Regions from separate parts of the Phormidesmis sp. 146-20 genome, predicted to be linked through region 1. Evidence: predicted binding sites of a transcription regulator. Region 1 holds the regulator's gene; each other region holds the start of a gene.

Region 1 (2,185 bases):
CCACACCAAAAAGAAATTGATGAATGCGTCTGGCAGTTGAGGGCGCAGGCTGTGTCAAGATTTCAGTATCCATGTCTCGTTGGTTGAAGCGATCGCTTCCCCAGTGTCCTCTATGTCCAACTTTGACAGTCAACCGCTCTCTCAGATCAGCGTCACCGAACTGGCCCAAAAGCTGGCCGATCCCCAAGACTTACAGCTTGTCGATGTGCGAGAAGTTTGGGAAGTCGAAACGGCTGGCTTGCCTGGGTTTATCGTGTTGCCCCTGAGCGACTACGCCGAATGGTCTGAAGAGATTCACACTCGTCTCGATCCTCAAAAAGAAACGTTGGTGCTGTGTCATCACGGAATGCGATCGGCGCAAATGTGCCAATGGCTAATTCAACAGGGCTTTACGCAGGTGAAGAATATTATGGGCGGGATTGATGCGTATGCGATCGCCGTGGATCGATCAATTCCCAGATATTAGCGAGGGATGAGGGAGAGCTTCGATAGTCTGTTCCCCCTTTGGGGGTAATCCGCTGCGCGAGGAGGCCGTAAATTGTCCGGAAGTCCCCAGAATGGGGAGTTGGGGGGCAAAAGCGCTGAAGATCGAAGCGAAAGAACCTCATAGAATTTAAGCTGACGAATGTGGGAACCGCTTCGATCGCCAACCAAGGCCTTGTAGACCTGTCTTGTGTCCAAAGTCTAAAGTCTCTTCTGTCTTCCTGCCGCGTTTGCTACCACAGCGATCCCAAATAAAAGCCAAAATCAAGAATCTGCTATCTTAGGTTCAATTGGTGTATCTGACTGAGACTGAATCCTAGTCTGAGATTTAAGATTTAGCTTTTCAAAATGTCTACTCACATGAATCTGACGAATCGACAGCAGCAAGTTCTTTGGGCAACGGTGCGCCACTACATCGCGACGGCCGAGCCTGTCGGATCTGAGGCCCTCGTGAAAGGATATCAACTTAGCGTTAGTTCGGCGACGATTCGCAATGCGATGGGCTTTTTAGAAAAAGCAGGATTGCTCTATCAGCCTCACACCTCGGCAGGGCGCATTCCGTCTGATTCGGGCTACCGCATCTATGTTGATCAGCTAATTACCCCTTCGACCGAGTTGAGCTATCAGGTTGAGCAATTGTTAACAGGTCGGCTCAATTGGGACGAATGGAGTTTTGAAGCGCTGCTTAAAGGGGCGGCTCAAATTTTGGCGACGTTGAGTGGCTATATTACGCTGATCACGATGCCCTTTAGCCGGACGACCGAGTTGCGTCACTTGCAGCTTGTGCAAATCGACCCCCAGCGCGTCATGCTGATTGTGGTCAACGATACTTACGAAACGCAATCGGTTTTGATGGAGTTGCCGCAGGTTGAGGAAGATGGCGATCCAGAACTGGTCGCACGAGAGTTGCAGATTCTCTCTAACTTTTTGAACGATCAGCTTCGGGGGCGATCGCCTGCTGAGATTGCGACTTTAGACTGGAGTGAGTTGGGGCGAGAGTTCGATCGCTACAGTCAGTTTCTCACCTCGCTGGTCACAGATCTGTCGCGCCGTCTGTCCAAATCATCAGCCCCTACCCAGATTATGGTCAGCGGTGTGTCTGAAGTGCTGCGTCAGCCAGAATTTTCGGAACTCAGCCAGATCAAAACGATCATGCACCTGCTCGAAGAAGAACAACATCAGTTGATGCCCCTGATTTTCGAGCCACCCGATTCTGAACTGTTGGGCAAACGAGTCACCGTTCGCATTGGTTCCGAAAATTCGCTAGAGCCGATTCGCACCTGTACGCTGATTTCTTCGACCTATAGTCGTGGCACTGTCCCTGTCGGAAGTGTTTGTGTGTTGGGGCCGACGCGCATGGTCTACGAAGATACGATCGCCCTTGTCGAAGCTACCGCCGATTACATTTCAGACGCTCTGAGTTAGGGATGAGGGATGAGGGATGAGGGATGAGTGTATTTCTCGCTACGGTTGTAAATCCGGGCAGCCCCCTAAATCCCCCACGAGTAGGGGACTTTGAACCAAAATTCTTCTCTTAAAGTCCTCTAGAATTGGCAGATTGGGGCAGAAGCGTCAAATATCGAAGCGAAGAATTTACCAATTCACGATCAACGATCGTCCTACCGATCGACGCTACTTATGATTGGAAGATTCAAGTTTGTAATGGCAGCAATCACGGCATCGGGTTCGATCGGTTTGGTCA
Region 2 (2,185 bases), on a different contig from region 1:
GTTCGGTGCTGTTTGCGCCATAGAGTTCGCCAGCGATCGCGCTCATCGTGGCTGCTGCCGTTCTAAAAGTGGCTCTGGGTCTCAGTCTTTCGGTCAGCGCAATGTACCAGATTCTTCCGGCTTTCTCCCAGGCATAGCCCCCGATCGCCGTTGCCGTCAGATAAAACGCCCGATTGGGAATACCCGAATTGATATGAACACCGCCATTGTCAGCCGTTCCGGTATATATATTTCTGAAGTCAGCAGGCTGAGGATCTTTACCAATCACCCGATCGTCATAGGCCGTACCAGGAGCCTTCATCGATCGAATGCCTGCACCATTAACTTTGGGAGTAAACAACCCTTCTCCAATGATCCAATTTGATTGATCGGCCGTTTGGTTGAGAACTCGCTGTTTGATCAAAATGCCAAACACATCTGAAAAGGATTCGTTCAAGGCTCCGGATTGTCCTCGATACGTTAGATTTGCTTCATTTTGAGTGACACCATGCGTCAGTTCATGACCAATCACATCAATCGATTTGGTGAAGCGATCGAATAATTCCCCATCCCCATCGCCATAGACCATCTGGCTCCCATTCCAAAAAGCGTTGTCATACTTCTGACCATAGTGAACCGTCGAATCGAGACGCATTCCCAGCCCGTCGATCGAATTGCGCTGAAACACTTCGGCATAGAAGTCATAAGTCGCGCCCGACCCATCGTAAGCCTCATCCACTGCCAAATCGCCCGTCGCCGGATCGCCCTCACTGCGTACCAACGTTCCGGGCAAATCTGTTAAATTTTTGGCATCAAAAATCGTCCGCCGCTTTACCCCTACCGGAGCCATCAATCGAATGCCACCCACCGCTTCACGCCTGCCCCGAAACTGCTCTGACGCTCTTAATGTTTCTAAAGCCCATTCGCGCTGAGTTGGAGTGCCATTGAGAATCACACGATCGGTAACATAGGGCGGCAAGATACAGCAAATCGGGCAGCGGCAAAGGTGCCGCAGGTTCTTAGTTTCCTTCCGCGTATCCTTTCTCTGCATAATAATGTAAATGCACTCCTAATGTTTAGAACACCAAAACTTCAGGAACCCGGAAGTATTCTATCCTCACTCCTCACTCCTTACTCCTCACTCCTCACGTCTCACTCCTTCTTCTTTGTTACAAAACTTATACCTCTTCTCAGACAGTTTCCAGATAGCTTTATGATGCTCTGATAAACGTAGAGAATGGTTCTTCACACTTTTTAATAAATCAGTCTTTGAACCCGAAACGTTTTAATCTAAAAATGAGCGTGGTTGACCCTGGGTAGTCGTTTGATTCGATAGATTCTATTGCCCAAACTAGAACAAAAGTTCTACGATAAACGGGTAATAGTCCGTGCCAGGTGACACTCTGGTCAGATTTAATACAGTAACGATCCGTAAACGGGAGCTTTAGTATCCGATGAGTGTTAAGGCAAGTGGTGGAAGCTCAGTTGCACGCCCGCAACTTTACCAAACAGTCCCAGTCGCAACAATTTCTCAAGCCGAGCAGCAAGACCGCTTCTTGGGCCGAGGTGAGCTAGACGAATTGGCTCGCTACTTTGTCTCTGGAGCAAAACGCTTGGAGATCGCCGAGTTGTTGACCCGTAGCTCAGAGCTGATTGTGTCTCGGGCCGCCAATCGCATCTTTACAGGTGGCTCTCCGATGGCCTTTTTAGAAAAGCCTGCCGAAGAGCCTGTGATGAGCCTGGCTGGCACCGTCATGGACACCGCAGAAAACATGAAGTTGGGAACCGCAACCTATGCGGGTGGAAACAGCAACGGTATTTTAGACGGGCTACGGGCCCTGTTTTTGACACCGAGTAGCGGCCCGATTCCGGCAAACTTCCGACCAATCAACGTTGCACGATATGGCCCGAGCAATATGGCCAAATCGCTGCGTGACTTGAGTTGGTTTTTGCGCTACACCACCTATGCGATCGTCGCAGGCGACCCCAACATCATCTCGGTCAACGTGCGAGGCTTGCGCGAAATTATCGAGAATGCTTGCTCTGGAGAAGCGACGATCGTGGCTCTCCAAGAGATGAAAGCCGCCTCGGTCAACTACTTCCGCAACGATGCCGAAGCTTCCGAAATCGTCGCTCAATACTTCGATGTGCTGATTGGCGAATTCAAAGCGCCCACCCCTTCGACCAAGCTCCGTCAGCGCTCTTC
Region 3 (2,185 bases), on a different contig from region 1:
GGCTGAGTTAAAGAAATAAAGCGCTCAAGAAAGTCTCAACCCCTCTAACCCCTAATTCCTAAGAGTTCCTATAATGGTCGGGCGATTGGCTTTCCAGGAGGTTCTAGTCATGCCCAATTCTCAGGTTTATCGGATTCTTTCTCTGAGTGGAGGGGGTGTCCGAGGGTTGATCACTGCTGTCTGGCTTAACCGTTTAGAGCAAAAACTGGGAAGGCCGATCGGACAGCTTTTTGATTTAATTGCAGGCACCTCAACCGGATCGCTGATTGCCTGTGCCTTATCAATGGGGATGAAAACTGAGACGATCGTTAAGATTTACCGCGATCGGGCCCAGGAGATTTTTCCAAATCCAGCGTCTCGCTTGTGGAGTCGGTTTGGTCGTACTTTTGACCAGGGTTTAGATGCTCCTCGCTATGAGAGCAAAGGGCTAGAACTGGTTTTGAGAAGCGTTTTTGGCGATGCTCGATTTGGCGATTTACGAGTGCCGACTTTGGTGACAAGCTACAATCTCGCCAGCCGTGAAGCGCTCGTGTTCAAAACGATTCCCAATGCTGGCTCACAGGTTTTAGCAGACACGTACCGAAAATATAATTCCTTTCCAGTTTGGGAGATTTGCAAAGCCTCCTCATCTGCACCCGTGTACTTTCCGGCTCACATCACTCAGATTGACGGGCGATCGGTGCCTTTAGTTGACGGCGGCGTAGTGGCTAACAACCCAACTGCCTGTGCGATCGCAGAAGGCGTGAGAATTAATGATGCGCGATCAGGTGATCAAAGAATTCCGCTAGAAAATTTTGTGGTGGCCTCCTTTGGCACAGGTCAAAGCAGCCGTCCAATTACGATCCGAGAATCGCAGGAGTGGGGCGCTCTAGAGTGGGCAATTCCGCTGATCGATGTGCTGTTTGATGGGTCAGCAGACGCGGTTGACTATATTGCTCGTCAGATCTTGCCAGACAATAACTATTTCCGATTTCAAACTCCCCTCGATAAGGCCTACGACGACATTGATCGCGCTGACACCACCAACCTCAATGCCCTGATCGGTGTGGCTCAAGACTATCTCGATCGAGAGGGCGACGCACTCTTAGATAAGCTGATCGTTTCCCTCAATCCCTAGAAGATCCTCGTTAGTCTGCCCGTTCGGGAACCCGTACAAGGGAAAAAGTTGCTTTGCGGGTCAACCTTCGGTAAATTAGCACTCAGGAGTCGAGAGTGCTAACTCAACGCTCAAAGTCATGTAGACTTGGAAACAGGGAGGAAAGATGAGGGATGAGGGATGAAGTAGATTCGTCGCTCGTAGCTGAATGGCAGTGCAGAGCTAACCACAAGCGAATCAAGCAAAATTCGTAGCTCACTTGATATTATTCATCCCTCATCCCTCCTTGCGAAAGCGGGGCAAAGCCCTCCCTCATCCCTTAACTTGTTCCTCATTTAGATAGTTTGGAGAATTTCTATGGCAGCCGTATCTCTGAGCGTGTCCACTGTCAAACCTTTGGGCGATCGCGTCTTCGTTAAGGTCAGTGCCGCAGAAGAAAAGACCGCAGGTGGCATTTTGTTACCCGACAACGCAAAAGAAAAGCCCCAAGTCGGCGAGATTGTTGCTGTGGGCCCCGGCAAGCGCAGCGATGATGGGTCTCGTCAAGAGCCAGAAGTCAAACTCGGTGACAAAGTTCTCTACTCAAAGTACGCCGGAACCGATATCAAACTCGGCACCGAAGAGTACGTCTTGTTGTCCGAAAAAGACATTTTGGCAGTCGTTGACTAGCTTTCGGCTGGTTTATCGCCTCAAAACGCTGACTACTCCCCAATCCCACCCACTCACGAGTAACTGAATCATGGCTAAACGCATTATCTACAACGAAAACGCCCGTCGTGCCCTCGAACGCGGTATGGACATTCTGGCCGAAGCCGTCGCCGTCACGCTTGGCCCCAAAGGCCGCAACGTCGTCTTGGAAAAGAAGTTTGGCGCACCCCAAATCGTCAATGACGGTGTGACGATCGCCAAAGAAATCGAACTCGAAGACCACGTTGAAAACACTGGCGTTGCGCTGATTCGTCAAGCCGCTTCTAAAACCAACGACGCAGCAGGCGACGGCACCACCACTGCAACGGTTTTGGCTCACGCAATGGTCAAAGAAGGCCTTCGCAACGTGGCAGCAGGTGCCAATGCGATCGCCCTCAAACG
Region 4 (2,185 bases), on a different contig from region 1:
CTTTGATCGCAGTTACATTCAATACGCCACGCAAACGGTTGACCACTAGCGTTGCCAGCGCTTCTCCTTCGACATCTTCGGCGATAATCAGGAGCGGTTGACCCGATCGAGCCACCTTTTCTAAAACCGGGATCAGATCTTGAATGGAGCTAATCTTTTTATCACAGAGTAGGATGACAGCGTTTTCGAGTTCGGCAATCAGCCGCTCAACGTCGGTGACAAAGTAGGGGGAGAGATAGCCGCGATCGATTTGCATCCCTTCGACTAATTCCATCTCGGTGGCGAGTGACTTGGATTCCTCGACTGAGATCACGCCATCACGACCCACTTTTTCCATTGCTTCGGCAATCATCGCGCCCACTTCTTCATCGTTGCCTGAAGAGACGGTTGCGACTTGAGCGATTTCGTTGTTTTCGACGGGCTTGGCGACGGCTTCGATTTCAACCACAATTTTGGCAATGGCTTTTTCGATACCGCGGCGCAGACTCACCGGATTTGCCCCCGCTGCCACGTTTTTCAGACCTTCTCGAATCATCGCTTGAGCGAGCACGGTTGCGGTCGTGGTGCCATCTCCAGCCAAATCCTTGGTTTTGGAAGCCACTTCGCGAATCAGAGAAGCGCCTGCATTTTCGAGCGGGTCTTCGAGTTCGATTTCTTTGGCGATCGTTACGCCGTCATTCACAATCTGAGGCGTGCCAAATTTCTTTTCTAGCAGGACATTGCGCCCTTTGGGCCCAAGGGTTACCCTTACGGCATCTGCCAGAGCGTTGACCCCTTGTTCGAGCGACTGTCTAGATTCTTCACCAAAGACAATAATTTTTGCCATATTCTTCTCCCAGTTCTCCACCTAGCAATTTAGCACTCTAAGCGATCGACTGCTAAACGAGATCTGGATCGGAAAACCGAATAGGGCAATTTGTCGCCCAACAAGCATAGAGAATCTATCTCTGGTGAAGCGTACGTCTCCTACAAAAAACTGTGACTCAAGTCGTAAGGGGGGTCATTGCTACAAATTAGTCTTCTCAATTGTCAGGGTAATCGTTGATCAAGAGCGGCGATCGAGATCTTAGAATTCGTATTCCCACTCGCGATCGCGTTCTATAACTTTCCAATTCTCTAAGGCAAACAATCCATATAGGTTTCTACGTCCCAATTGCTGGTTGTGGCTAAGAATCTTTCCCATTCATCACGCTTATACCAGTGGTAGAGAGAATACATTTCTCCTGGCATTGAGGATTTGATCACGTCGTCATCCGCTAAACGATCGAGCGCTTCACCCAAAGACATGGGTAATTTTTTCACTTGCTTTCCGGCTTCCATTGCTTCGTACAAATTTCGCTGCTCAGGCTCACCGGGGTCGAGGTTGCGCTTGATCCCGTCGTCAAAGGCTTTGAGGATTGCCCCCGCCATGAGATAAGGATTGACCATCGAATCGACCGCCCGATATTCAAACCGACCGGGAGCCGACACCCGCAGACCACAAGTACGATTTTGATAGCCCCAATCTGAATAGACGGGTGCCCACAATCCAGTGTCCCACAGCCGACGGTAGGAACTTACCGGAATGGAGGGTTCGGGAACCCTCCATTCCGGTAATAAATGTATTGAATGCCCAGATCTTTGATCTTAGCTTTGACCTGTTTGACTCGTTCTGCGCGATCGTCGTCTGCGACATACTGTTCGAGGTCAGTTAGGGCGGCTCTTGTGAGAATTCCAGTCACGGTCGAACCCCCAGAGATACGTTTTGTTTGTTGTTTAACGTGAATTCGATAAATTTCACTACGGTTGTTAATCCAGGCAGCCCCCTAAATCCCCCACGAGTGAGGGACTTTGACTAGAGATTTCGCTTTAAAGTCCCCCAGATTGGGGGGTTGGGGGGCAGAAGTACCAAACAACGAAGTGAAAATTCATCAAGCTGGCGTTGTTTAAAGCTTGTTGTGTCTAGTAAATCCAACTCGTCATAACAGGTTTGTATCTGAGAATACGGTTAGCCTAATTTAACGATTTGTTGAATTTGAAAATGGAAACGGTTTCCAGGGAATCCATTCGGCCCATATGTTTGCCATTGTGCCATCTGCGATCGTCGCGTTCAAGCTTTCATTAATCGCTGTGAGTAATTCAGCATTGCCTTTCGTAACTCCGATCCCAAACGGAACCTGTGTCGGAATGGTGAACGCAAGCCGCA

What was found. The regulator HrcA, encoded in region 1, represses chaperone genes, less so after heat shock. The targets are predictions, from matches to a motif close to ANTTAGCACTCNNNANTNNNGAGTGCTAANT.
Region 2: a site for HrcA is predicted at 1,092-1,122, ahead of ACKFKH_RS32325 (M4 family metallopeptidase). Genes of this name have one in related genera too.
Region 3: a site for HrcA is predicted at 1,191-1,221, ahead of groES (co-chaperone GroES). Genes of this name have one in related genera too.
Region 4: a site for HrcA is predicted at 854-884, ahead of groL (chaperonin GroEL). Genes of this name have one in related genera too.

Annotation. Positions count from the first base shown of each region.
Region 1 covers NZ_JBJPHT010000015.1:2,393-4,577, reverse strand. Annotated here, with positions in the region: gene ACKFKH_RS14010 (GspE/PulE family protein) at 1-40, shown strand, start outside; gene ACKFKH_RS14005 (rhodanese-like domain-containing protein) at 113-466, shown strand; gene hrcA (heat-inducible transcriptional repressor HrcA) at 832-1,908, shown strand; gene ACKFKH_RS13995 (response regulator) at 2,103-2,185, opposite strand, start outside.
Region 2 covers NZ_JBJPHT010000085.1:4,825-7,009, reverse strand. Annotated here, with positions in the region: gene ACKFKH_RS32325 (M4 family metallopeptidase) at 1-1,030, opposite strand, end outside; gene ACKFKH_RS32320 (phycobilisome rod-core linker polypeptide) at 1,434-2,185, shown strand, end outside.
Region 3 covers NZ_JBJPHT010000004.1:78,656-80,840, forward strand. Annotated here, with positions in the region: gene ACKFKH_RS05185 (site-2 protease family protein) at 1-19, shown strand, start outside; gene ACKFKH_RS05190 (CBASS cGAMP-activated phospholipase) at 110-1,117, shown strand; gene groES (co-chaperone GroES) at 1,454-1,765, shown strand; gene groL (chaperonin GroEL) at 1,836-2,185, shown strand, end outside.
Region 4 covers NZ_JBJPHT010000017.1:68,493-70,677, reverse strand. Annotated here, with positions in the region: gene groL (chaperonin GroEL) at 1-826, opposite strand, end outside; gene ACKFKH_RS15470 (hypothetical protein) at 1,117-1,527, opposite strand; gene ACKFKH_RS15465 (hypothetical protein) at 1,557-1,721, opposite strand; gene ACKFKH_RS15460 (substrate-binding periplasmic protein) at 1,998-2,185, opposite strand, start outside.